4 regions of the Mesorhizobium sp. B2-3-5 genome follow, and region 1 is predicted to be linked to each of the others. Evidence: riboswitches for the same ligand, from Rfam matches in the RefSeq annotation. Region 1 holds a riboswitch; each other region holds the start of a gene.
The links. Region 1 has a riboswitch for cobalamin ahead of FJ958_RS00960 (DUF1636 family protein). Riboswitches for the same ligand answer to the same signal wherever they lie in the genome.

Region 1 (5,702 bases):
TCCATGTCGGCCATGATGTTGTCGCCGCCGGCTGCCGTGATCATGGCGCTGGGGATGGCGAATTTTCCGGCGGTGAATGGCTTGTCCTCGCCGGAATCGTAGAGGAATACCCGTGTTCCCTTGCGATCGCCGACCTTGGCGGTGATGTCAGCGAGTTGGCTCTTCCAGCCGGCAACGAGCTTCTCCGCCTCGGCCTCCTTGCCGAAGATCTTGCCCAGTTTTTCGACATCGCCGTAGAGAAGGTCCATCGAGGCGGCGGGCCGGTTCTTGTCGAGATGGACGCAGCTTTCCGTCAGCACCAGCGTCTTGATGCCGTGTGGCGCGAGCGTGTCGGGCGTCACATCGCCGCCCGGCTTCATGCCATAGTACCAGCCGGCGAAGAAGAAATCAGGCTCGACCGCTACGAGATTTTCGAGCGTCGGGTATTTTGGCGCCAGTTCCGGAATTGAACCCTGCTCGGCCTTGAATTCGGGGCCCACCTTATACCATCCGGTGATGCCGGTCAGGCCGACGATCGACGGCTGCAGCTTCAGCGCGAAGGCCATCTCCGCCATGTTGAGATCGTGAATGACGGCGCGTTTGGGCGGCGCATCGAAGGTCAGCGGTTTGCCGCAACTGTCGACGGTGACCGGGAAGGCGAAAGCTGCCGAGGCCAGCAGCGAGAAGACGAGCGACAAGGCGAGGCGTTTCACGATTTTTGCTCCTTGGTTGAACTGTGTCGGATGAAAGTCGGTTTCGGTCAGGAAGGCGCGGCACGGTTCGGAACATCGAACACGGTCAGTTCGCGATCCTCGGTGGGATGGCGCAGGCGAAACACGTCGACGCCGAAAATCTCGCGGATCAGTTGTTGCGTCAGCGCTTCGCGGGGCGCCGCCAGCGCATGCAGCCGGGCCTCGTTCATCACCGCGACCCTGGTGGCGAAGGGCGCCACCAGGGCCAGATCGTGCAGCACCGCGATCACCGTCATGCCGAAGCCAGCAACGAGTTCGAGCAGTTCCGCGCGGGCGCGTGGGTCCAGATGGTTGGTCGGCTCGTCGAGAAACAACACTTTCGGTTCCTGGGCGATGGCGCGTGCGAGCTGAGCGCGTTGGCGCTCGCCGCCCGACAGCGAGCCAATGGTGCGTCCAAGCAGCGGCAGCAGGCCGGTCCGTCGCAGCGCGTCCACGACAATGTCGCGTTCCTCGCTCCTGTGCCTCAGGCCGGCATGCGGAACGCGGCCAAGCTCGACATAGTCGATCACCGCCAGCCGCGGATCCGGCTGGTCGGTCTGGCCGACGACGGCGATGTGCAGGGCCCGCTCGGCGGCCGATATCCTGTCGAGGCGGCGGCCGCCAAGCTTTACCTCTCCGGAACTTGGCCTGAGCATGCCCGACAACATGCGCAGCAGTGTGGTCTTGCCGGCACCGTTGGGACCGATGATGGCGAGGCGATCGCCGACAGCCATGGACAGGCTGACCGCATGGACCAGAGCCCGGCCATTCGCCACCGCGCCCAGATCGCGCGCTTCGAGAAGCGGCACTGTCATCGGCTGTCCTCCGAAGGCTTGCCCGGTCCGGGGATGCGGGCCAGCGTCTTGCCGGCCAGCCGCGGCGGACGTTGTCCGGCATTGCACCAGCCATCGGCGAGCGAGGCGTAGAGTCTGGCAAATCGCACGAGATCGCCGGCATCGGCTTCCGCATCGATGGACCCGAAGAGATAGGCTGCCTTGCCGGGCGCCTGGAAGGCCACCGCGAGCGGCCGTGCACAGCCCGCCATGCAAGCCACGCCCTCGACCATGAAACCCTGCGCTACAACTGGCTCGATGTGGGCCGAGAGCCGGGAGCGCAAATCGGCGCACAAAGCTTCGCCCGACCTGGTCCCTGTCGGGATGTCGCGGCAAAGCGTGCATACGACGATACGGTGAATACGATCGATGGCGGCGCCCAACTTTCCGTCTTTCTCGATTGGCGACGGAAGGATGTTGGCGGTCGGTCGACAGACCGACGTCCACGTCTCCTCCCGGCACACCCCGTCCGGTCAACTCTGTAATGGCAGGTCTCCTGGCTCGCGGGTCTCGGCGCAATCCTGCCTTCCCAGCCTTGCCGGCCAGTGGCATTTTGGATCTCGCTCACCGCTTACAGTTGCGGGGGCAGCCACGGCCTCGATCCGAGGCGGATCTCACCGTGTTCCCTTTTCACCCCTCGCCTTTCGACTCGGGGACCATCACCATTCCACCCTAGTTTTCCCCAGATTGCTTCGCAACGGATTTCTCGGTCGCCACGATCGGAGCCGAAGCCGCGTGCGACCACACACCCCTTTATGTAATAACATAACGTACTAGTGCATGAGGCCCAGCGCTGTCAAGCGATGGCTGTCAGCCATTGTCGAGCGGATTGCGCGGAGTGCGCAATTTCGATCAAATTGGCCGAGAGCGGAAAGCCAGATGATTTCAGGTCGACTCGACCTGAAATCTGAATCCGCCTCTAATCAAAGAGATAGAGCATGACGTCGTCTGAAAACCGCTTCACACTTTTCGGCATCACGCTCTGGCGGAAGATAACAAATCAAGATTCCAGTTCTGACCAACCAGATCCTTGCCGAAGGAATGGTGAGGTTCTTCCTCGATCAGTTTGAAGCCGGCGGCCTGGTAGATATGCCGGGCAGCGGCGAGAATGTCGTTTGTCCACAAGGTCAGCGTCTTGTATCCCCTGGCGCGGGCAAAGCCGATGCATTCCTCCACCAGTCGCTTGCCGATGCCGAGGCCACGCGCCGAATGTTCGACATAGAGCAGACGCAGCTTCGCCACCTGATCCGACTTGCGTACGACGAAGACCGAGCCGACGACCTCGCCTTCCCGCTCGGCGATCCAGCTGCGCTCCCATTTCGGATCGTAGGATTTCACGAACGCCGCGAGGATTTCGGCGACCAGCGCCTCGTAGGTTTCGTCCCAGCCATAGTCCTGGGCATAGAGCAGTCCTTGCCGGCGAGTGACCCAGCCGATGTCGCCGATCTGCAGCGGCCTCAACAGATAGGGGATCCTCGGCTCGGCATTTTCGCCGAGCAGACGCTGCACCGTCTGCATGGATTTGACCAGCCGGTCCTGCTCCGACGCGGGCAGTCGATCAAGCAGGGCCCGGACCTGATCGTGCGAATCCTTGTTCAGCGGTGCGAAGGCTTTCCTGCCCGCCTGCGTCAGCGCAATCGACGATTGCCGGGCGTCCGAAACCAGCGTCGACCTGGAGATGAGGTGAAGGCGCTCGAACTTTTTCAGCAAACGGCTGACATAGCCGGCGTCGAGACCGAGATCGCGTCCGAGGTCGGTCGCGGTCAGGCCGTCGCGATGCGCCAATTCGTAGAGCACACGCGCCTCGGTCAGGGAGAAGGCGCTTTTCAGCAACCCTTCGTCGAGCAGCCCGATCTGGCGGGTGTAGAAGCGGTTGAAAGCCCGCACCGCGTCGATTCGCTCCTTGTTGGGCGCATCATTGCCGGACTGATGGTGAACCGTCATGGACATCCCCTGTCTTCACAGGATCAATCATTTACTTGACTTAGTCAAGTATCTCCGACATGTTCACATCGTCGGCAACACCGGCCAACGATCCACAATCCTGCCGCCGGATAGCACCGCGATCGGCCCGAACTGCTGCAGCACTGCTTCGCTCTGCGTCGGCCGCAAGAACGCGTAGTCGCCTGGCCTGATGACCGTATCGGCAGGCAGGCCCATGAACTGCTGCAACCGATGGCAACAGGCGGGAGCGGCGATCCTGGCCGGTTGCTGGTCTATCTCGCCCGACGAATGAGGCCCTCGAAGCCGTCGGCCAGATCGGAGGCGCCGGCCGCGAACATCTTCACGAGGTTTTGGGGACGGCCGGGAGTCTTGTTGGCGTCGAGTAGGATGGCCCTGCCCTCGTGCAGGACGAAATCGAATTTCCCGTAGTCAAAGCCCAGCTCACGTCGCCGCTCGCGCATTTCGTCGGGAACAGGGACGGGTTCACGTCGAAACGTTTGCGATGCCTTGACCAGGCTGTTTGGCGAGACATAGCGGGTGCAGCGCTCCCGCTCTCCGCAAAACACCCAGAAGCGCACCGCGAAGCCGTCGGGTTCTGTTTCCGGAATGAACTTTTCCACCACCAGGTCATCGCATTCGAAGATGTCGTCCGGAACCTCGCCAAGAGAACCATAGACCTCATAAGGCCGCGCAGCCTGCAGATGCGGAAAAGGCGGCGGTTTGCCCGCGCGCTTCGATCGCCGGTTGAGGAGTATCTCCGGAATGCCCTGATTGTTGAGGTTGCTTTTGACAATGACCGGGCCCTGCCAGGCGTCCCCTTCGGTTATCAAGGCGCCGCTGATTAGCCGTTTGGATATATCGGCCGCGCCGACGTTGAGGCAAAATGGAAAACCCCGCGCATAGTCGACGTAATCGGCGGACGTTGTCGTCGCATCGACATGCAGAACCGCGATGTCGGCACCGTGTGTCTTTGACGGTCCCTGCTGAATCCGGACTGAATGGCCGCGGCTTTTTAGTTGCTCCAGGACATCGAAAAGCAAATAGGGGCTGCCCCTGCGCAACATGAGGTTGCGCTTGCCCAGGAACCGGTCATGTTCATGCGTTATGACGGTGACACGCGCCATGGCCATACCCTTGGCTTACACGCCCGCTTCTATTAAGCGGCTCTAATCAATCGACGCCAGACTTTCTTGGGCTCCAAGAGGTTTGAATGACCAATCATTGGGACAATTATCATCGGCATTGGAAGCTCCTGGATGCCCCGCTGCGGCCGACCCCGGAAACCGTCGGCATATTCGATCGCGAACTTGATCTAAAGGATGCCGATGTCCTCCTCCTCGGTGTGACCCCTGAACTGGCAGTCCTGGGCAGATCGATGGTCGCGATCGATCAATCGGCAAGCATGATTTCGGGCGTATGGGCCGGCGACAACGCCTCGCGAAAGGCGATGGCCGGCAACTGGCTCGACCTCCCCGCGGAACGGGCAAGTTTCGACGCGGTTATCGGTGACGGATGCCTGTCGGCGGTCGATTCCAAGGCGGCACGCGGTCTGCTGTTCGGTGAGATCGCAAGAGTGCTGAAGCCTGGCAGGCGTGCGGCGATCCGCGTTTTTGCGCGGCCGGAAACGGCGGATGACCTGCGCGGCGTCCACGCCCTGGTGTTGGCCGGCGGGGTCGAGAATTTCCACGCACTCAAATGGCGGATTGCGATGGCGTGCACGACGCACGACTGCGACAATACCGTCGATGTCCAGGCAATCCGCACGGCGTTCGACCGGTTGTTTCCGGATCGCGAGGCTCTTGCTGCCCAGACGGGATGGAGCATGGCGTCCATCAACACGATCGACGTCTATGCGGGCTCCGAAACGAGGTACAGTTTCGCGACGCTGGCCACGTTGGTGGATGAAGCGAGTGGCTGGTTCTACGAGGTGCGTATCGTGCCGAGCGGCAGCTATCCGCTGGCGGAACGTTGCCCGCTTCTGGTCTTCGGTTCGGCCAAGCTTCGGTAAGTTCACCATCATGATGGAAAGAGGCACTCCGCGCGCCTTGACTCTCGCCAACCAGCGGCCTATCTCAGCGCCACGTTAGCACTCGCCCTTGGTGAGTGCTAACTACAGGTCCGGCGCCGCCGGACTTTGTTGTTGTCCGGCTTCGCCGGATGGAGGAACTGTTTCTCACCGTTCTCATCGAGGAAGAAAAAATGGCAAAGTCGAAGT
Region 2 (5,702 bases), on a different contig from region 1:
GGCCGGCGCGCTCGCGCGCAAGGTGGTGCCGGGCATGGTGGTGCGCGGCGCGCTGGTGTCGATGGGCGAAAAGTCGATCGATCGCGCCAACTGGAACTGGAACTTCATCGGCGATGCGCAAAATCCGTTCTTCACGCCCGATCCCGCTTCCGTTCCCGTTTTCACGCAGTATCTGGACGGCATCCGCAAGGCCGGCTCTTCGGTCGGCGCGGTGATCGAGATCGTCGCCGATGGCGTCCCCCCAGGGCTCGGCGCGCCGATCTATGCCAAGCTCGACCAGGACATTGCCTCCGGGCTGATGTCGATCAACGCCGTCAAGGGCGTCGAGATCGGCAACGGCTTCGAGGCCGCCCGCATCACCGGTGAACAGAATGCCGACGAGATGCGCATGGGCAATGACGGCAAGCCGGTCTTCCTGTCCAACAATGCCGGCGGCATCCTCGGCGGCATCTCGACCGGCCAGGCGATCGTCGCCCGTTTCGCCGTCAAGCCGACCTCTTCGATCCTGACGCCGCGTAAGTCGATCGACAAGGACGGCAATGACGTCGAGGTGATGACCAAGGGCCGGCACGACCCATGCGTCGGCATCCGCGCCGTGCCGATCGGCGAGGCGATGGTTGCTTGCGCCATTGCCGATCATTATCTGCGTCATCGGGGACAGACAGGGCAAGGAATAGGCAGTAGGCAGTAGGCAGTACGTCAGCCTGCCTGCCCACATTTTTTCCTTTTCCCTACTGCCTTACTGCCCTATTCCCTACTGCCCTGCGAACGAAGTGAGCGTCCATGCCTTACGACCAGAAGAAGATCGTCGAAGCCATCCGTGCCTTTGAACGCGGCGAGATCGTCGTCGTCATGGACGATGACGGGCGCGAGAACGAGGGCGACTTGATTGTTGCCGCCGTCCACTGCACGCCCGAGAAAATGGCGTTCATCGTGCGCAACACGTCAGGCATCGTCTGCACGCCGATGCCGCGCGAGGAGGCCAAGCGGCTTAACCTTGCGCCGATGGTGGCCGACAACGATTCAGCCCACACAACCGCCTTCACCGTCAGCGTCGATTTCAAGCACGGCACGACAACAGGCATTTCGGCCGACGACCGCACGCTGACCGTGCGCAACCTCGCCAACGGCAATGTCGGTGCCTCCGACTTCGTCCGTCCCGGCCACATCTTCCCGCTGATCGCGCGCGAAGGCGGCGTGCTGATGCGTTCGGGCCATACCGAGGCGGCGGTCGATCTGTGCAAACTCGCCGGCCTGCCGCCGATCGGTGTCATTTCGGAGCTGGTCAATGACGACGGCACCGTCAAGCGCGGCCCGCAGGTCGCGGCCTTCGCCGAGGAACATGGCCTCAAGCAGGTTTCGGTCGCCGATCTCATCGCGTACCGGCAACGCAAGGAAACGCTGGTCGAACGCGTGGCTTGCTCGGAGATCGACACGCTTGGCGGCAAGGCGCAGGTGTTCACCTACACGCTGCCCTGGGACATGATGCATCATGTCGCCGTGGTCTTCGGCGATATCCGCGACGGCGAGGACGTTCCGGTGCGGTTGCATTCCGAAGACGTGGTGACCGACGTGTTCGGCACCAGCCATCGGCTCGACGGCATCATGAAGGCGATGGGCGAGCGCAAGCGCGGTGTAATCGTCTATCTGCGCGAAGGCTCGGTCGGTGTCGCCCATCAGGAGCGCAAGCGCCCTGCGTCAGGTGACCGCGAGGATCACGAAGAGGCGCGCCGGCGCGAAAACGAATGGCGCGAAATCGGCCTCGGTGCGCAGATCCTGAAGGATCTCGGCATTTCCTCGATCAACCTGATCGCCTCGCGCGAGCGCCACTATGTTGGTTTGGAAGGTTTTGGCATCCATATCGCCAAGACCGAGATTCTGTAGTCCACCGAGGGATCGACGCGGCGGAAAGGTCCTGCTGGCAGGTCGCCTGCGTCGGCGATGGACTGAAGCGTCTGCTTGCCTCGTCATCCTCTGGCGAAGCAAGGAGCGAAGCGACGCGGCTCAGACCATCAGGATCCATGCCGCGACTTCGACGCGTTGCCACAATTCTGATCCGCTGTGATCTTCGATTAAGATTACGGCATGGACCCTCGGATCTGCGCTCCGCTTCGCGTCGCTCCGCCCGTGGATGACGACGTCGCGGAGGCCTCGGCCAATTCCGAACGTTTGCGAAACGAGCGGCTGCTCGCTTCTTCTCGTCGCCCCCCGGTTGACAATCTTCGGGGTGAGCGCATCCTTCCCAGCCATCTCTGAGGGGAGATTCGGGGCATGTGGGATTTCGATATCGGCAGGTCGGTGTCCATCATGATGCGGACCTGGCCTTTCATTGTTTTTCGCATGGTCGTCTATTTCGGCATCACGCTGGCCTATATCCTGGCGACCGGCACGGGTGCCTCCGTCGGCTATGGCGTCGGCCATATCTCGACCGATCCCGACGGGCCGCTGTCCTTTGCCCTATGGGGCGGCGTGATCGGCTTTGGCGCCGTCTCGATCGCCGTCTACTGGATCCGCGAATACATCCTCTACGTCGTCAAGGCGGGCCACATCGCCGTCATGGTCCACCTGATCGACGGCCATGATGTTCCCGACGGCAAGAACCAGATCGCCTATGCCAGGCAAGTCGTGACCGAGCGTTTCGCCGAGGCCAACATCCTTTTCGTCGTCGACCAGCTGGTCAAGGGTGCCATTCGCGCCATCACCGGCCTGCTGGGCGGCATCGCCGCCTTCCTGCCCATTCCAGGCCTGAGCGGCCTGGTGTCTTTCATCAACACGGTAATCCGCCTGTCACTCACCTATGTCGACGAGATCATCCTCGGCTACAACATCCGCATCAACTCGTCCTCGCCGTTCGAAACCGCGCGCCAGGGCGTCGTGCTCTACGCCCAGAACGGCAAGACCATGGTCAAGAACGCTGTCTGGCTGGCGGTTATCATGTGGGGCGTGTCGTTCGTGATCTTCCTGCTGATGCTGACCCCGGCCGGCGCCATTCTTTTCCTCATGCCCGGGCAGCTCGCCGGCTGGGCCTTCGTTTTGGCCATCGTCTTCGCCTGGGCCTTCAAGGCGGCGTTCATCGAACCTTTCGCCATCGCGTGCCTGATGCAGGTCTATTTCAAGACCATCGAGGGCCAGGTGCCCGACCCCGCCTGGGACGCCCGGCTGGCCGAAGCTTCGTCGAAGTTCAGGGACCTCAAGGACAAGGCGCTCTCCTCCTTCGGTGGTTCGCACTGGGGCACGGCCGGCGCGACACGCTGATCGGCCGGGCTGGCGGGCATGCCGGCGACGGTGTTGAGGCGCGACACCGCTGATTTGAGCGGAGCCTCGCCCTGGCCGCAAAACGTCTCGCTCATGATCAGTTCGGGCAGCGGCAGCCGCCGCCCCCAGCCATGTGTCTCGAGGTCCGGCTTGGGCGCGAACTCGGAAACACGGCCGACGCAGAGATAGGCGATCGGCGTCACGTGCTCGGGAATGGCCAACAGCCGCTTCAGCGCTTCAGGCTCGATAATGCTGACCCAGCCGACGCCGATGCCTTCGGCCCGCGCCGCCAGCCAGAAATTCTGCACCGCGCAGACCGTGCTGTAGAGATCCATCTCCGGATTATGCCAACGCCCCAGCGGCGAACCTTTCGAGCGCTGGCGGTCGCAGGTGATGCAGATGTTGAGCGCGCTTTCGCAGATGCCTTCCAGCTTGAGCTTGCGGTAGAGCGCCTGCCGCTCTTCCTCGATTGCTGGCAGTTCTTGTTCTCGCGCTGCCAGGAACAGGTCACGCACCTTCTCCCGGCGCGCGGCACCGCGAATGACGATGAAGTTCCATGGCTGCATGAAGCCGACCGATGGCGCGTGATGGGCGGCAAGCAGCAACCGAGCCAGCACCTCGTCGTCGATTGTCTCGGGAGTAAAATGACTGCGAACATCGCGCCTGGTGAACATGGCGCGATAGACAGCGTCGCGCGCCATCTGGTCAAATCCGTCGCCCATAGGAGCGGTCATGGCTTCCGGCATCGCTTGTCCCTTGCGATTGCAATCAATGCCGCCCGCCTGACCATGCGGATGACGATGCCTGCCAGGCCGGTCTTCTGGCTCGGGATCAACCCGCGTCCGGTGCCTTCCCGTCATCGACAGTGGCATTTACCGGCGCGGTCCCCCTTACAGCGTTGGGCACGCCACGGAATTCAACCGTGTTCCCGATTCTCCCGCCAGAGCATTTGCAGCCAAGTGGATTTCACTTGGCGGCTGAAACAAACAGGCCGGCGGGCACCAGGCAGTGGTGGCGACCTTACGCCGAAGCCCCGGCCGCGCCAATCCCCGCAGCGACGCGAATGGACGCAGACGTGATTTTCCCCAGCGATCAAGCCGCAACGCATGGCCATCGCGGCATCGGGGCACTAGATAGGGACCATGGCCACCCGTCTCTACACGCACCCTATCTTCCTTGAACACATCACGCCGCCCGGCCACCCCGAGCGGCCGGACCGCTTGCGCGCCATCGAGCGCGTGCTCGACGACGACGCCTTTGCCGCGCTCGACCGCGTCAAGGCGCCGGAAGGAGATGAAGCCACAATCCTCTACGCGCATCCCGCCGATTTCGTTGCACGCGTGCGCGCCGCCATCCCCGACGAGGGCATCGCCCGCGTCGATGCCGACACCACCGCCAGTCCGAAGAGCTGGCAGGCGGTGATCACCGCGATCGGTGCCGCCAACGCGGCCGTCGACGACGTCTTCACTGGCCGGGCCGACAATGTCTTCGTCGCCGCGCGACCGCCTGGCCACCATGCCGAAAAGACCACCGCCATGGGTTTCTGTTTCTTCAACACGGCGGCGATCGCGGCGCGCTACGCGCAGAAGAAGCATGGCGCCGAGCGGGTCGCCGTCGTCGACTGGGACGTGCATCACGGCAACGGCACGCAGGATATCTTCTGGGACGATCCCTCGGTGCTCTATTGTTCGACGCATCAGATGCCGCTCTATCCAGGCACCGGCGCGAAGAACGAAACCGGCGCCGGCAACATCGTCAACGCGCCTCTGGCGCCGCAGACCGGCAGCGAGGTGTTTCGCGATGCCTTCCTGTCGCGGATCCTGCCGGCGCTCGACAAATTCGCGCCCGATCTGATCATCATTTCGGCCGGCTTCGACGCGCACCACCGCGACCCGCTGGCCGAGATCAATCTGACCGAGGATGATTTCGACTGGGCGACCGGCCAACTGATGCAACGCGCCGCGCGTCACGGCGACAACCGGCTCGTCAGCCTGCTCGAGGGCGGCTACGATCTGCAGGGATTGGCATTTTCGGTCGCCGCCCATGTCGGGCGGCTGATGAAAGGGTGAATAATGGCTGGTGAGACCAATGAAGACGTCAAGGCGATGAGCTTCGAACAGGCACTCGATGCGCTGGAGAAGATCGTCGACGATCTGGAGCGTGGCGACGTGCCGCTCGATCAGTCAATCCGGATCTACGAGCGCGGTGAGGCCCTGAAGGCGCATTGCGACCGGTTGCTGAAGGCCGCGGAGGACAAGGTCGAGAAGATCAGGCTGTCGCGCGACGGAAAGCCGGTCGGAACGGAGCCGCTCGACGCGGACTGAGGCAGGGTCGCGAACGACCATCTTGCTTCACCGGTTTTTAGACACGATCATGATTGAGGATTGACGTCGTCCCGATTGAAACGGCCCCAGGACAAGAGGAGATACGGAAGCGATGTGCAGAAA
Region 3 (5,702 bases), on a different contig from region 1:
TCCGAAAGCGCGAAGCGGATCGCTGTCGCGGCTTCGACGGGAACAGGGGCGCCGTCCTGTGCGGGCGACGCGAACGGCGCCGGGATTTCCTCCACCACCGGCGCGGCGAAGCTCTCCTGGTGGTATTTCGTCATGTCGAAGCCGGCGCCTTCCAGCATGCCGCGCACGGCCCGCATGAAAGGGTCGGGACCGCAGCAGAATATCTCGCGTTCGCGGAAATCGGGCGCCAGCAGCGGCAGCCTTATGGCATCGATACGGCCCATATGGCCGTACCAGCCCTCACGGCTTGAGCGCTCCTCGATCATGAAGCCGAGCGACAGGCCGGGCATATGGCCGCCGAGCAGTTCGAGTTCCTTGCGGAAGATGATCTCTTCGGGGCGCCGCGCGCAGTTGACGAAGCCGACATCGGTCCATGGCGCGCAGTCGTTCAGCCAGCGCAGCATCGACATCATCGGCGTCACGCCCGAGCCGGCCGAGATGAACAGATATTTTGCCGCCGGATGGCTGTGCAGCGAGAAATCGCCGGCCGGCCCATAGGCCTTGACGTGCGATCCGGGCCTCAGATTGTCGAACATCCAGCGCGTACCGATGCTGCCGGCTTGCGCCTTCACCGTCACGGCGATCGAGAACGGCCTCGATGGCGACGATGACAATGTATAGGTGCGCATCAGCGGCCCGTCGGCTGTCGGCAGTTCCAGCGTCACGAACTGGCCCGGCTTGTAGCGGAACCAGGTCTGGTTGTCGGAGCGGAAGGTGAAGGTCTTGACGTCAGGAGACTCGTCGCTGACGCCGGTCACTTCCAGCACCTGGAGCCTGTCGTTCCATGGCGCCATCTGGTCGAGATGGCGGTAAAGGCCAAGATCAGTCATCGCGTTCATCCCTTGGCCTCTCAGGCGACACTGCGGAGCGCTGGTCGACCATCCTCGGCGAGGCGCGGACCAATGAAGCGCGCATACCAGTCGACGAACTGGATCACGCCGCCCTCATGCAGCTCCGAATACGGGCCTGGTTCGTAGGCCGGCGACAGAATGCCGAAGGCGTTTTCCTCGACGATACGGCGATCCTGATCGTTGGTCTCGGTCCACACATGGATGAGTTCGGCGAGATCGTAATCGACGCCCTCGACCGCATCCTTATGCACCAGCCATTTCGTCGTCACCGCGGTTTCCGTGGCACTGATCGGCAGCACGCGGAAGGTGACGGCATGGTCGATCAGGATATGGTTCCAGGTCGTCGGATAGTGATAGTGCATCAGGGTGCCGATGCGGTCGGCCGAGACGCTGTCGGAGAGGTTCTTCTTCACCGCCCGCTTGCCGTTCATCGTGTAGCTGACCGCATCGCGCAGCAGCGGCGCGCGCGTGGCGCGATATTGCCCGGCCGGGTCGATACGGAACTTGCTCGCCAGGCCCGCCGCCTCGCATTTCGCCCAGTGCGCCAGCATTTCCGGATCGCTGTCGGCGCCCTGTACACCGGTCACGGTCGGCGCCTCCGGGAAGGTCTTGCAAAGCTCCGGATGGTTGCCGGCGCAATGGTAGCACTCGCGGTTGTTTTCCCAGACCAGCTTCCAGTTGCCCTTCTCGATGATGGTGCTCTCGAAGGCGATCCTTGCTTCGCTCAGCCGGTGCGGCTTGAGATAGGGTTCGATCATCGCCCGCATCGGTGCGAAGTCGGCGGGCTCCTTGGCCAGGCAGATGAAGATGTAGCCGGCCACGCTCTCGCAGGCGACCGGCTTCAGGCCGAACTGGCTTTTGTCGAAGCCGTCGGCCATCTGGCGGGCGAACAGCAGGCGGCCGTCGAGCTCGTAGGTCCACTGGTGATAGGGGCAGACCAGTTTGGCGGCCAAGCCCTTGTCGGTGTTGCAGACGCGGCTGCCGCGATGGCGGCAGGAGTTGTGGAAGGCATTGATCTTGCCCTGCTGGTCGCGCACCAGCACGACCGGATAGTCGCCGATCTGCACGGTGATGAAGCTTCCCGGCTTCGGCAATTCGCAATCATGGCCGATGAACAGCCAGTCGCGATACCAGATCAGCTCCATGTCGAGCTTGAAGTAGTCCGGGTCGGTGTAGAAGGGCTGTTCCAGCGAAAAGCCCTCTCTGCGGCTGTTCAAGAGCCTCAGCATATCGATGCGCACATCCATGTCCTGTCCTCGCATTCAAGGACTGAACCGGAGGGGAAGAGAGGAAGGATGGGACGCAGGCCGGTAAAAGCGCCGGACATGCACTATCCGCCCCTTGACCGCCCGCCGCGATCAGTCGAGTTCAAATATCTCGGGCTGGTTTCCGGGCTCTGGAGTGTCCTTGCGGACTGTCGCGACACCTTCCCAGGCTTTCGCCCAGTGGTCTCCCGTTGCGACTTGAACTCCACCACCGTTGCGGGGGCAGCGCCGGACTTTGACCGGCTTCCCAATTCTCCGCCCCGTCGTCACGAAGCGGCACCTGAGATGACATGATCTAACCACGACAGCGCTTGCGACATCGGCATGAAAGCGACATCGCATCCATGTGGCGCGACACGCATGCGCAACGAGCTGGTCGCGAACAGCGGCAGCGAGAATCATGGCGGTGACGGCGCGCCGGGCGCCGGGAGTCGGCCCCGATTGGGAGCAAAAAAGGGTTACGGTTTCGAAAAGTGACTATTAGCAGATTCTAAAATCGAACCGAACGGTTCGTTTCTGTTGACGGTGCGTGCAGGACGGTGTGAACGCTGAGCCTCCGATACAGTCGGTGATGGCGGCGCCGATTTTAATTAACACTTTGATATTGCATGGAAAAAAATCTTATGTGGGGGATCTTGGTACAATTTCAAGTGGTGGATTCATGGTCCACGTTGAACATCTTCGTGATTGGAAACGGCTAGCTGGCTCTCCCACATCGGGGTCGTCCGAACGACGCGATTTTAATCCCAAGACACGCCGCTAGACGGACGGAAAAATACTGGAGTACCAAAAAATGAAAAAGATTGTCCTCACTGCCGCCGCCTTTCTGGCCATTTCCGGCAGCGCCTTCGCTGGTAGCGACAACTATGGTTCGAAGGCCCCCGCGGCCACCGCTGTCGACAGCTCCTACACCGCTTCGGTCAAGAAGTCGGAACCGGCTGCCCAGACGCCCATCCACGGTTCTGACCGCAACCTGTTCGGTAACAACTAACAGTCGATCTCCAGCAGGCGGCGGGTTTTGACTCGCCGTCCTGGCGACACTCGAAGAATTCAGGAGACTTGAAATGAAGAAGATCGCTCTTGCTGCCGTCGCCATTCTGGCCATTTCCGGCAGCGCTTTCGCCGGCAGTGACAATTATGGCTCGAATGGCGCCAGCCAGCCGGCCGCCACGTCCACCGACACCTCATATACCGCTTCGATCAAGAAGTCCGAACCGGCGGCTCAGACGCCCACGCACGGTGCTGACCGCAACCTGTTCGGCAACAACTAACTTTCCGACATCAGGCGGCGGCAAGCCCGCCGCCTGAGTTGGAATATACCGGAGTACCCGAAATGAAAAAGATTGTTCTACCGCCGCCGCACTTCTGATTGCCGCCGGCAGCGCCTATGCGGCCAACGACAATGTTGGCGGCACCGACATCAACAAGCAGGCGACGACCGCCAACATAGACGCTTCGCATACCGGCTCGATCCGCAACGAAGAGTCGCCTGTCTACAAACTGCTCAATTCGTCGGGTGACGTCCAGAAGTCCGCCCCACAGGGCAGCGACCGGAACCTCTTCGGCCGTTAATAGCTGATGTGGAATACAAAAAGAGCCGCAGGCCGATGCCCGCGGCTCTTTTTCATCACCAGAACCTGTTTCAGGCCGCCTTTGCCTCTATCTCGTGAAGCGCGAAGGAGCGGCCGTCCGCGTCGAAGATATGAAGGTCGCCGGCATCGGCGGTCAGCCGCAGCGTCGAGCCGCGCTTGACCTCGACATTGCCAGGCAGCTTGGTCACCAGCGGCAGGTCGGCCCTGCCGATGTCGACATAGACCAGCTGGACCTCGCCGAGCTGTTCGACATAATCGACCGTCCCCTCGAACAGATAGTCCGTGCCGCCGGCGATCGCGAGATCTTCCGGCCGTACGCCGAAGCTTACCGCCGCTCCCTTCGCAGATGCCGGCGTTGCGATCGGCACTGTCGCCTTGCGGCCGCCGACATGGCTAACGACGGTTGGGCTGCCGGTCCTGTCGACGGTCGCCGGCAGGATGTTCATGGCCGGCGAGCCGATGAACTGGGCGACGAACAGATTGCCGGGCCTCTTGTAGAGTTCCATCGGTGTTCCGACCTGCTCGATATGGCCCTCCTTCAGCACCACGATACGGTCGGCCAGCGTCATCGCCTCGACCTGGTCGTGGGTGACGTAGATCATGGTCGTCTTGGGCATCGATTCCTTGAGCTTGGCGATCTCGATACGCGTGGCGACACGCAGCGCCGCGTCAAGGTTCGACAGCGGCTCGTCGAACAGGAACACTTTCGGATTGCGCACGATGGCGCGGCCGATGGCGACGCGCTGACGCTGACCGCCCGACATCGCCTTGGGCAGACGGTCGAGATATTTGGTCAGCTGCAGGATTTCCGCAGCCTGGCGCACGCGCTTGTCGATCTCGGCCTTGCTTTCCTTGCCGATCTTCATCGAGAACGCCATGTTGTCGTAGACGGTCATGTGCGGATAGAGCGCGTAGGACTGGAACACCATGGCGATGCCCCGCTTCGACGGCGGCACGTCGTTGACCACCTCGCCGTCGATCTTGAGCTCACCCGAGGTGATCTCCTCCAGCCCGGCGATGGAACGCAGCAAGGTCGACTTGCCGCAGCCCGACGGGCCGACGAAGACGATGAACTCGCCCGATTTGATGTCGAGGTCGATGCCGTGGAGAATGTTGAGATTGCCGTAGGACTTCTTCACCTGTCTCAGCGTGACATCGGCCATGATTTTCTCCCAGTGATTTGAAATTCAGTCTGTGCGCCCGAACCAGGCGCCGTAGCCGCCGAGGCGGATGGTGCCTGCGTCCGCCTTCCCGGAAAATCCGTGTCCCGGCAAAGGTTGCAGCGATCCGCCGCCAAGGTCAACCTCGGCCGGCTTGGCGCTCAGATTGAAGACACAGACGATCTGCTCATAGCCCGCCCGGCGCTTGAAGGCGACGGTGTCGCCCTGGCTTTCGATGAAATTGATATCGCCCTTGGCCAGCGCCGGATGGGCGCGACGGAAGGCGAGAAAGCGCCGGTAGTGCTCGAGCAGTGACGTGTCGTCGCCCTGCTGCACGTTGACCGCCTGCGACAGATGCTTGGCCGGCACCGGCAGCCAGGGCTTTGCCTGGGAGAATCCGCCGTTCTTGGCGCTGCCGTCCCACACCATGGGCGTGCGGCAGCCGTCACGGCCCTTGAATTCCGGCCAGAAGCGGATGCCATAGGGATCCTGCAGATCCTCGAAGCGCAGATCGGCCTCGCCGAGCCCCAGCTCTTCGCCCTGGTAGATGCAGACCGAGCCGCGCAGCGACATCAGCAATGCCGAAATGACCTTGAGATAGGCGATCGGGTCAGCCTCATTGGCGGCCCAGCGCGAGGCCGGGCGCATCACGTCATGGTTGGAAAACGCCCAGCACGACCAGCCGTCGCTGGCGACCTTGCCGAAGGCTTCCAATACCGAGCGGACCTTGGCGGCGCTGATCTTTTCAGGCGCCAGGAAGTCGAAGGAATAGCACATGTGCACGCGCTTGCCGCC
Region 4 (5,702 bases), on a different contig from region 1:
GCACATATTGGCCGGGCCGCCCTCGCGGAAATAGCCGAGCAGCGCGTCCAGTTCCGCGCGCGGCAGCGTCGAGGCTTCGATCAGCCGGAGATCCTCGTCGTGGCTTTCACCGGGCAGCAGCGCCAGTTTTATGCCGCGCTCGCGGGCGGTCGCGGCAAGCTGGTCGCAGCCATAGCGCCACCAGTCGTAGCCGCCGAGGATGCGCACCAGGATGATCCTGGCGTGGCGGGCGACGCTGTCGATCCAGAGGTCGACGGACATGGGGTGGCGCAGGTCACGCAGCGCGGCCAGCCGCATCGAGGGCAGGCGGCCGGCATCCGCCTTCCACGCGGCGGCGAGGCCGGCGAGGTCGCTGTCGGTGAAGGACAGGGCCACGATATCCGCCGGCGTCTGCCGCAGATCGACCGGCTCGGCGAGATCGTCGAGCGAGGCGGATGTCGTGGTGAGGATGTGCATCGCGGCCCGTGCCTGAAAATCAGCCGGCGAGTATACGCTCGATCGCAGGGCGGTTCAGCCCCTTGAGGCCGATGACGACGAGACGCGAGCGGCGGTCGTCCTCGGCGGTCCAGGCGCGGTCATAGTAATGGTTGACGCGCGGGCCGACGGCCTGCAGCAAAAGCCGCATCGGCTTGCCGCCGACCTCTACGAAGCCTTTCACGCGCAGCACGTTTTCCTGTTCGGCGGCGGCAGCGACGCGTTTTGCCAGTTCGTCCGGATTGGCGATCGAGGGGATGTCGACAATGAAGGTGTCGAAGTCGTCATGCTCGTGGTCGAATGCGCCGTCGTGATGGGACTTGCGGTTCTCGATGTCGTCCTCTACGGCGAGGCCGAGCCCGAGCAGTACGGAGGGATCGACCTTGCCGTGGGACGTCGGCACGATCTTGACGGCCCGGGCGGAGTGTTCGTTGACGATGGCGTTGGCGCGGGCCGAACCGGCGGCGTCCATCAGGTCACTCTTCGACAGGATGATCAGGTCGGCGCAGGCGATCTGGTCCTCGAACACTTCCTCGACCGGGTCGTCATGGTCGAGGCTGTCATCCCCGGCGCGTTGGGCCTGCAGGGCGTCCATGTCGTTGGCGACGCGGCCTTCGGCCAGTGCGGGGCCGTCGACCACGGCGATCACGCCGTCGACGGTCACGCGGCTCTTCACCGTCGGCCACTGGAAGGCCTGGACCAGCGGCTTCGGCAAAGCGAGGCCGGAGGTTTCGATCAGGATATGGTCGACCCTCGGCGTCAGTGACAGGATCTGGTCGAGTGCCGGTACGAAATCGTCGGCCACGGTGCAACAGATGCAGCCATTGGCCAGTTCGACGATGTTTTCCTCCGGGCAAGTGTCGATGCCGCAGCCCTTGAGGATCTCGCCGTCAATGCCGATGTCGCCGAACTCGTTGACGATAATCGCGATGCGCTTGCCGCCGGCGTTTTCCAGGAGATGGCGGACCAGTGTCGTCTTGCCGGCACCGAGAAAGCCGGTGACGACGGTGCAGGGAACGCGGGAGACGGAAGCGGTCATGGTCAGTCTTTCAGCAGGTCTAGGGGAGGGATGCGGGCAACGAGGCCGCGCTTCAGGGAATCAGGGCGGCCGCGCCAAGGGATGAGGCCGTCGCTCGAGGTGGCGAAGAGTCTGGCGCCGGTAACGAGGTCGGCGCCGCTGCTCGTGGTCAGGTCGCCGAAGACATAGCTCCAGCAGCCGTCGCGCAGGATCGCGGCGCTGAGCCGGCGTTTGCAATTGCCGAGACATTCGACCGTGCGGACGCGGACGTTCTCGGATGCTGCCGCGCGGCGCGTGTCCTGCGCCAGCGATTCGCCGGCGCGGGGATGGGCGTCGGAGCCGGTTTCGTCGCGGCAGGACGCGCAGACGATGACGGTGACGTCGGACAAGGCGTCGCCATTGGCGGAAGATATATCCGCTGCACCAGCCGAAAAACTGCCGTTATGGTCCAAAAACCGGGCTCCTTGCCCGGAAACCCGCCGGGCGATCGGATTCTTCTGTCGCAGACGGCAGGTCTCCTGGCTCGCGGGTCATCGCCTTGGTTAGCCGCCTTCCCGGGAACTCCCAGTGGCTTTCGGCCTTGGCTCTTCGCTTACAGTTGCGGGGACAGCCGCGGATTTGAGACCGAAATCCCGCACCGCATTCCCTCTTAGCCCCAGCCGTTGCGGGCAGGGGACCGTCTGGACGGGATTTAGGCTTTTGCAGGCAGCGGTGTCAACGCGCGGCTACGACATGGCGATGTCGGCCAGCGCCGGGCCTAGATCGCCGGCAGGCGTCACTTCCATTCGTTCAAGCTCGAGCCAGCCTTGCATCTGTTTCAATTCGTCGAAGAGCTGGGCGGCTGTTTCAGGCGGCGCTCCGGGCTCGGCGTAGGCCGCGTGGACGCGCAGCACGCTTGCCGGCCGGTCGGCTCTCAGGTCGACGCGAGCGACGATCCTGTCGCCAAGCAGGAAGGGCAGGACATAGTAGCCGTACTGGCGTTTTTCGGCAGGGGTGTAGATTTCGATGCGGTAATGGAAATCGAATAGCCGCTCGGTGCGCGAGCGTTCGAAGACGACGGGGTCGAAAGGCGCCAGCAAGGCGCGCGCTTCGATCTTGCGGGGCAAACGGGCGTCCTTATAGAGGTAAGCCGGCTTGTTCCAGCCCTCGACACGCACCGGCAGCAACTCGCCCAACTCGGCCAGTTCCTCCAGCCGGCCTTTCATGTCGGCGGGCGACAGACGGAAATAGTCGCGCAGGTCCCCGGCTGTAGCCACCCCATGGGCGCGGGCTGAAATGCGCAGCAATTCGCGATGCGCGTCCTCGGCAGCGGGCACCGGCAAATCGAGGATCGCCTGCGGCAGCACGCGTTCGGGCAGGTCATAGAAGCGCTCGAAGCCGCGGCGGTGCGCGGTGGTGATGCGGCCGGCCCAGAACAGCCATTCGAAGGCATGCTTGGCATGGCTCCAGCCCCACCAGCCGCCGGAACCTTTCTGGCCTTCAAGCGCCGAGGCGGCGATCGGGCCGCGATCGGCGACTTCCCGATAGATCTCTTCGATGTAGGCGGCGTGCTCGCGGCCCCATTTGGCGAGGCCCAGATACATTTCGTCGCCTTGCTCGGCGCGCTGCATGCGCCAGCGCATCAAGGGGTATGTCTCGACCGGCAGGAACGAGGCTTCATGCGCCCAGTATTCGAACACCATGCGCTTGCGCGTCACGGCGGCATTGTCGAGGAGCGCGAGCGGGTAGGGGCCAAGCCGCGAATAGAGCGGCATATAGTGCGCGCGCACCACCGCGCTGACGGAATCGATCTGCAGCAGGCCGGTGCGGGAAAGAACCCGGGCGAAGTGGCGGCGGTCTGGCGTGCCATTCGGGCGAGGATCGAGAAACCCCTGGGCGGCGAGTGCAACGCGCCGAGCGGCGGCAAGCGAGATCTTTTCCTTCATGCAGGTGTCACTCTGAGGGCGATTTATGGCGGTTCAGACCGGTGATTCCAGCCCATGCTAGCAGGGTTTTGGCGGCAACCATGTCAGGAGATAAAAGTGGAGTAGAACGCGAAGGAAATCAAACAGGAGCGCATCGGACCAGTTTCTCCTGTAATGCCGTCCAGGTCGGCGTTTTGAACAAGGTTTGACTTGCTTCGCTGGAAGTGCTGCGCTAACCCTCGCCGCGTTGCAGCATGGGCCCCTCTTAAAACGGTTCAGCGGTTAAACTGTCACGCTTCCGCATTAAGGTCCGGTGCTGTAACAAAAGTGGATTGGCGCCAACGGAAAGCCGCTGCATGAACGCACTTCTCAGTTCGTACCTGCCCATCGTCCTGTTCATCGGCGTGGCATTGGTCGTCGGCCTGGCGCTGCTGGCCGCACCGTTCCTGGTGGCCTACCGCAACCCCGATCCTGAAAAGCTTTCCGCCTACGAGTGCGGTTTCAACTCGTTCGACGACGCCCGCATGAAATTCGACATCCGTTTCTACCTGGTGTCGATCCTGTTCATCATCTTCGACCTGGAAGTGGCCTTCCTGTTTCCCTGGGCGGTGTCGTTCTCGAAGATCGGCATGCTCGGCTTCTGGTCGATGATGGTGTTTTTGGCAGTGCTGACCATCGGCTTTGCCTATGAATGGAAAAAAGGAGCGCTGGAATGGGATTGAACGACAGTTCAGGCACCCTCGTCGCGCCGAAGCCCAAGGGCATCATCGATCCCAACACCGGCAGGCCGGTGGGAGAGGACGATCCCTTTTTCCTCGAAATCAACAATGAGCTCGCCGACAAGGGTTTTCTGGTCACCTCGACAGAGGCGCTGATCACCTGGGCGCGCAGCGGCTCGCTGATGTTCATGACCTTCGGCCTCGCCTGCTGCGCGGTCGAGATGATCCACACCTCGATGCCGCGCTATGACTCGGAGCGGTTCGGCGTGGCGCCGCGCGCGTCTCCGCGCCAGTCCGACATCATGATCGTCGCCGGCACGCTGACCAACAAGATGGCGCCGGCGCTGCGCAAGGTCTACGACCAGATGCCGGAGCCGCGCTACGTCATCTCGATGGGCTCGTGCGCCAATGGCGGCGGCTATTATCACTATTCCTATTCGGTGGTGCGTGGCTGCGACCGCGTCGTGCCGGTCGACATCTATGTGCCCGGCTGCCCGCCGAGCGCCGAAGCACTGCTCTACGGCATTCTTCTCCTGCAGAAGAAAATCCGCCGCACCGGCACGATCGAACGGTAAATCCATGGCCGCATCACTGAGCGAACTGTCGAGCTATCTCGGCGAGAAACTGAGCGGACGGATCTCGGACGCGGTGTTCGCCTATGGCGAACTCACCATCCATGTCGAACCTCGCGACCTGGTCGACGTGATGACTTTCCTGCGTGACGATGCGCGCTGCCAGTTCATCTCGATCATCGATGTCTGTGGCGCCGACTATCCGTCGCGAGCCAAACGCTTCGACGTCGTCTACCATCTGCTGTCGCCGAAACAGAATGTGCGCATCCGCGTCAAGGTGCAGGCCGACGAGGAGACGATGGTGCCGTCGATCACCGGCGTCTATCCCGGCGCCGACTGGTTCGAGCGCGAGACCTACGATCTCTATGGCGTGCTGTTCTCGGGCCATCCGGACCTGCGCCGCCTGCTGACCGACTATGGTTTCGAAGGCCATCCGCTGCGCAAGGATTTCCCGCTGACCGGCTTTGTCGAGGTTCGCTACGACGACGAGGCCAAGCGCGTCATCTACGAGCCGGTCGAGCTCAAGCAAGAATTCCGCAATTTCGATTTTTTGTCCCCTTGGGAAGGCACCGATTATGTGCTGCCCGGGGACGAAAAAGCGAAGCAGTGAGTAGGGAAGTAGTCAGTAGTCGGTGGGGAAGAATTGGAGCAACGGATCGAATCTTATCGCGACTTGAAGGTGTGGCAATCGGCGATGGCACTCGCAGAAGACTGTTATCGCTTCACCAGAGAGTTTCCGAAGGAGGAGATCTACGGCATGACCTCGCAGATGCGCCGATCGGCGGTTTCGATCGCGGCCAACATCGCAGAGGGCTACGGTCGGGAAAACAGAGGTTCGTTCGTTCAATTTTTGCGCATGGCGCAGGGTTCGTTGAAGGAACTGGAAACGCACATATTGCTGGCAGGCCGGGTTGGCTTGTTAGAAAAAGACAACGAGATTGAACTGCTGCTGCGATGCGAAGAGATTGGAAAGATGACGAGATCTCTCATTCGCACAGTGCAGGCCAAGCAGGCG

Region 2: linked by a shared signal. The riboswitch ahead of bluB (5,6-dimethylbenzimidazole synthase) and the one ahead of FJ958_RS00960 (DUF1636 family protein) in region 1 are both predicted to bind cobalamin.
Region 3: linked by a shared signal. The riboswitch ahead of FJ958_RS16860 (aromatic ring-hydroxylating dioxygenase subunit alpha) and the one ahead of FJ958_RS00960 (DUF1636 family protein) in region 1 are both predicted to bind cobalamin.
Region 4: linked by a shared signal. The riboswitch ahead of FJ958_RS12925 (DUF1636 family protein) and the one ahead of FJ958_RS00960 (DUF1636 family protein) in region 1 are both predicted to bind cobalamin.

Annotation. Positions count from the first base shown of each region.
Region 1 covers NZ_VFVX01000001.1:174,447-180,148, reverse strand. Annotated here, with positions in the region: gene FJ958_RS00970 (ABC transporter substrate-binding protein) at 1-692, opposite strand, end outside; gene FJ958_RS00965 (ABC transporter ATP-binding protein) at 740-1,525, opposite strand; gene FJ958_RS00960 (DUF1636 family protein) at 1,522-2,007, opposite strand; cobalamin riboswitch at 2,012-2,219, opposite strand; gene FJ958_RS00955 (helix-turn-helix domain-containing GNAT family N-acetyltransferase) at 2,519-3,487, opposite strand; partial or broken gene FJ958_RS00950 (DSD1 family PLP-dependent enzyme) at 3,551-3,712, opposite strand; gene FJ958_RS00945 (hypothetical protein) at 3,760-4,611, opposite strand; gene FJ958_RS00940 (class I SAM-dependent methyltransferase) at 4,698-5,495, shown strand; gene groES (co-chaperone GroES) at 5,687-5,702, shown strand, end outside.
Region 2 covers NZ_VFVX01000007.1:179,716-185,417, reverse strand. Annotated here, with positions in the region: gene aroC (chorismate synthase) at 1-691, shown strand, start outside; gene ribB (3,4-dihydroxy-2-butanone-4-phosphate synthase) at 784-1,884, shown strand; gene FJ958_RS11380 (hypothetical protein) at 2,272-3,255, shown strand; partial or broken gene bluB (5,6-dimethylbenzimidazole synthase) at 3,420-3,929, opposite strand; cobalamin riboswitch at 4,048-4,230, opposite strand; gene FJ958_RS11370 (histone deacetylase family protein) at 4,398-5,324, shown strand; gene FJ958_RS11365 (exodeoxyribonuclease VII small subunit) at 5,328-5,579, shown strand; gene FJ958_RS11360 (DUF2277 domain-containing protein) at 5,692-5,702, shown strand, end outside.
Region 3 covers NZ_VFVX01000013.1:82,323-88,024, forward strand. Annotated here, with positions in the region: gene FJ958_RS16855 (hybrid-cluster NAD(P)-dependent oxidoreductase) at 1-869, opposite strand, end outside; gene FJ958_RS16860 (aromatic ring-hydroxylating dioxygenase subunit alpha) at 890-2,137, opposite strand; cobalamin riboswitch at 2,253-2,454, opposite strand; gene FJ958_RS16865 (DUF680 domain-containing protein) at 2,949-3,146, shown strand; gene FJ958_RS16870 (DUF680 domain-containing protein) at 3,220-3,426, shown strand; gene FJ958_RS16875 (DUF680 domain-containing protein) at 3,470-3,727, shown strand; gene ugpC (sn-glycerol-3-phosphate ABC transporter ATP-binding protein UgpC) at 3,798-4,910, opposite strand; gene FJ958_RS16885 (alpha-glucosidase family protein) at 4,935-5,702, opposite strand, start outside.
Region 4 covers NZ_VFVX01000009.1:17,414-23,115, reverse strand. Annotated here, with positions in the region: gene FJ958_RS12935 (cobaltochelatase subunit CobN) at 1-456, opposite strand, end outside; gene cobW (cobalamin biosynthesis protein CobW) at 476-1,513, opposite strand; gene FJ958_RS12925 (DUF1636 family protein) at 1,516-1,944, opposite strand; cobalamin riboswitch at 1,983-2,188, opposite strand; gene FJ958_RS12920 (winged helix-turn-helix domain-containing protein) at 2,218-3,417, opposite strand; gene FJ958_RS12915 (NADH-quinone oxidoreductase subunit A) at 3,753-4,118, shown strand; gene FJ958_RS12910 (NADH-quinone oxidoreductase subunit B) at 4,109-4,690, shown strand; gene FJ958_RS12905 (NADH-quinone oxidoreductase subunit C) at 4,695-5,297, shown strand; gene FJ958_RS12900 (four helix bundle protein) at 5,331-5,702, shown strand, end outside.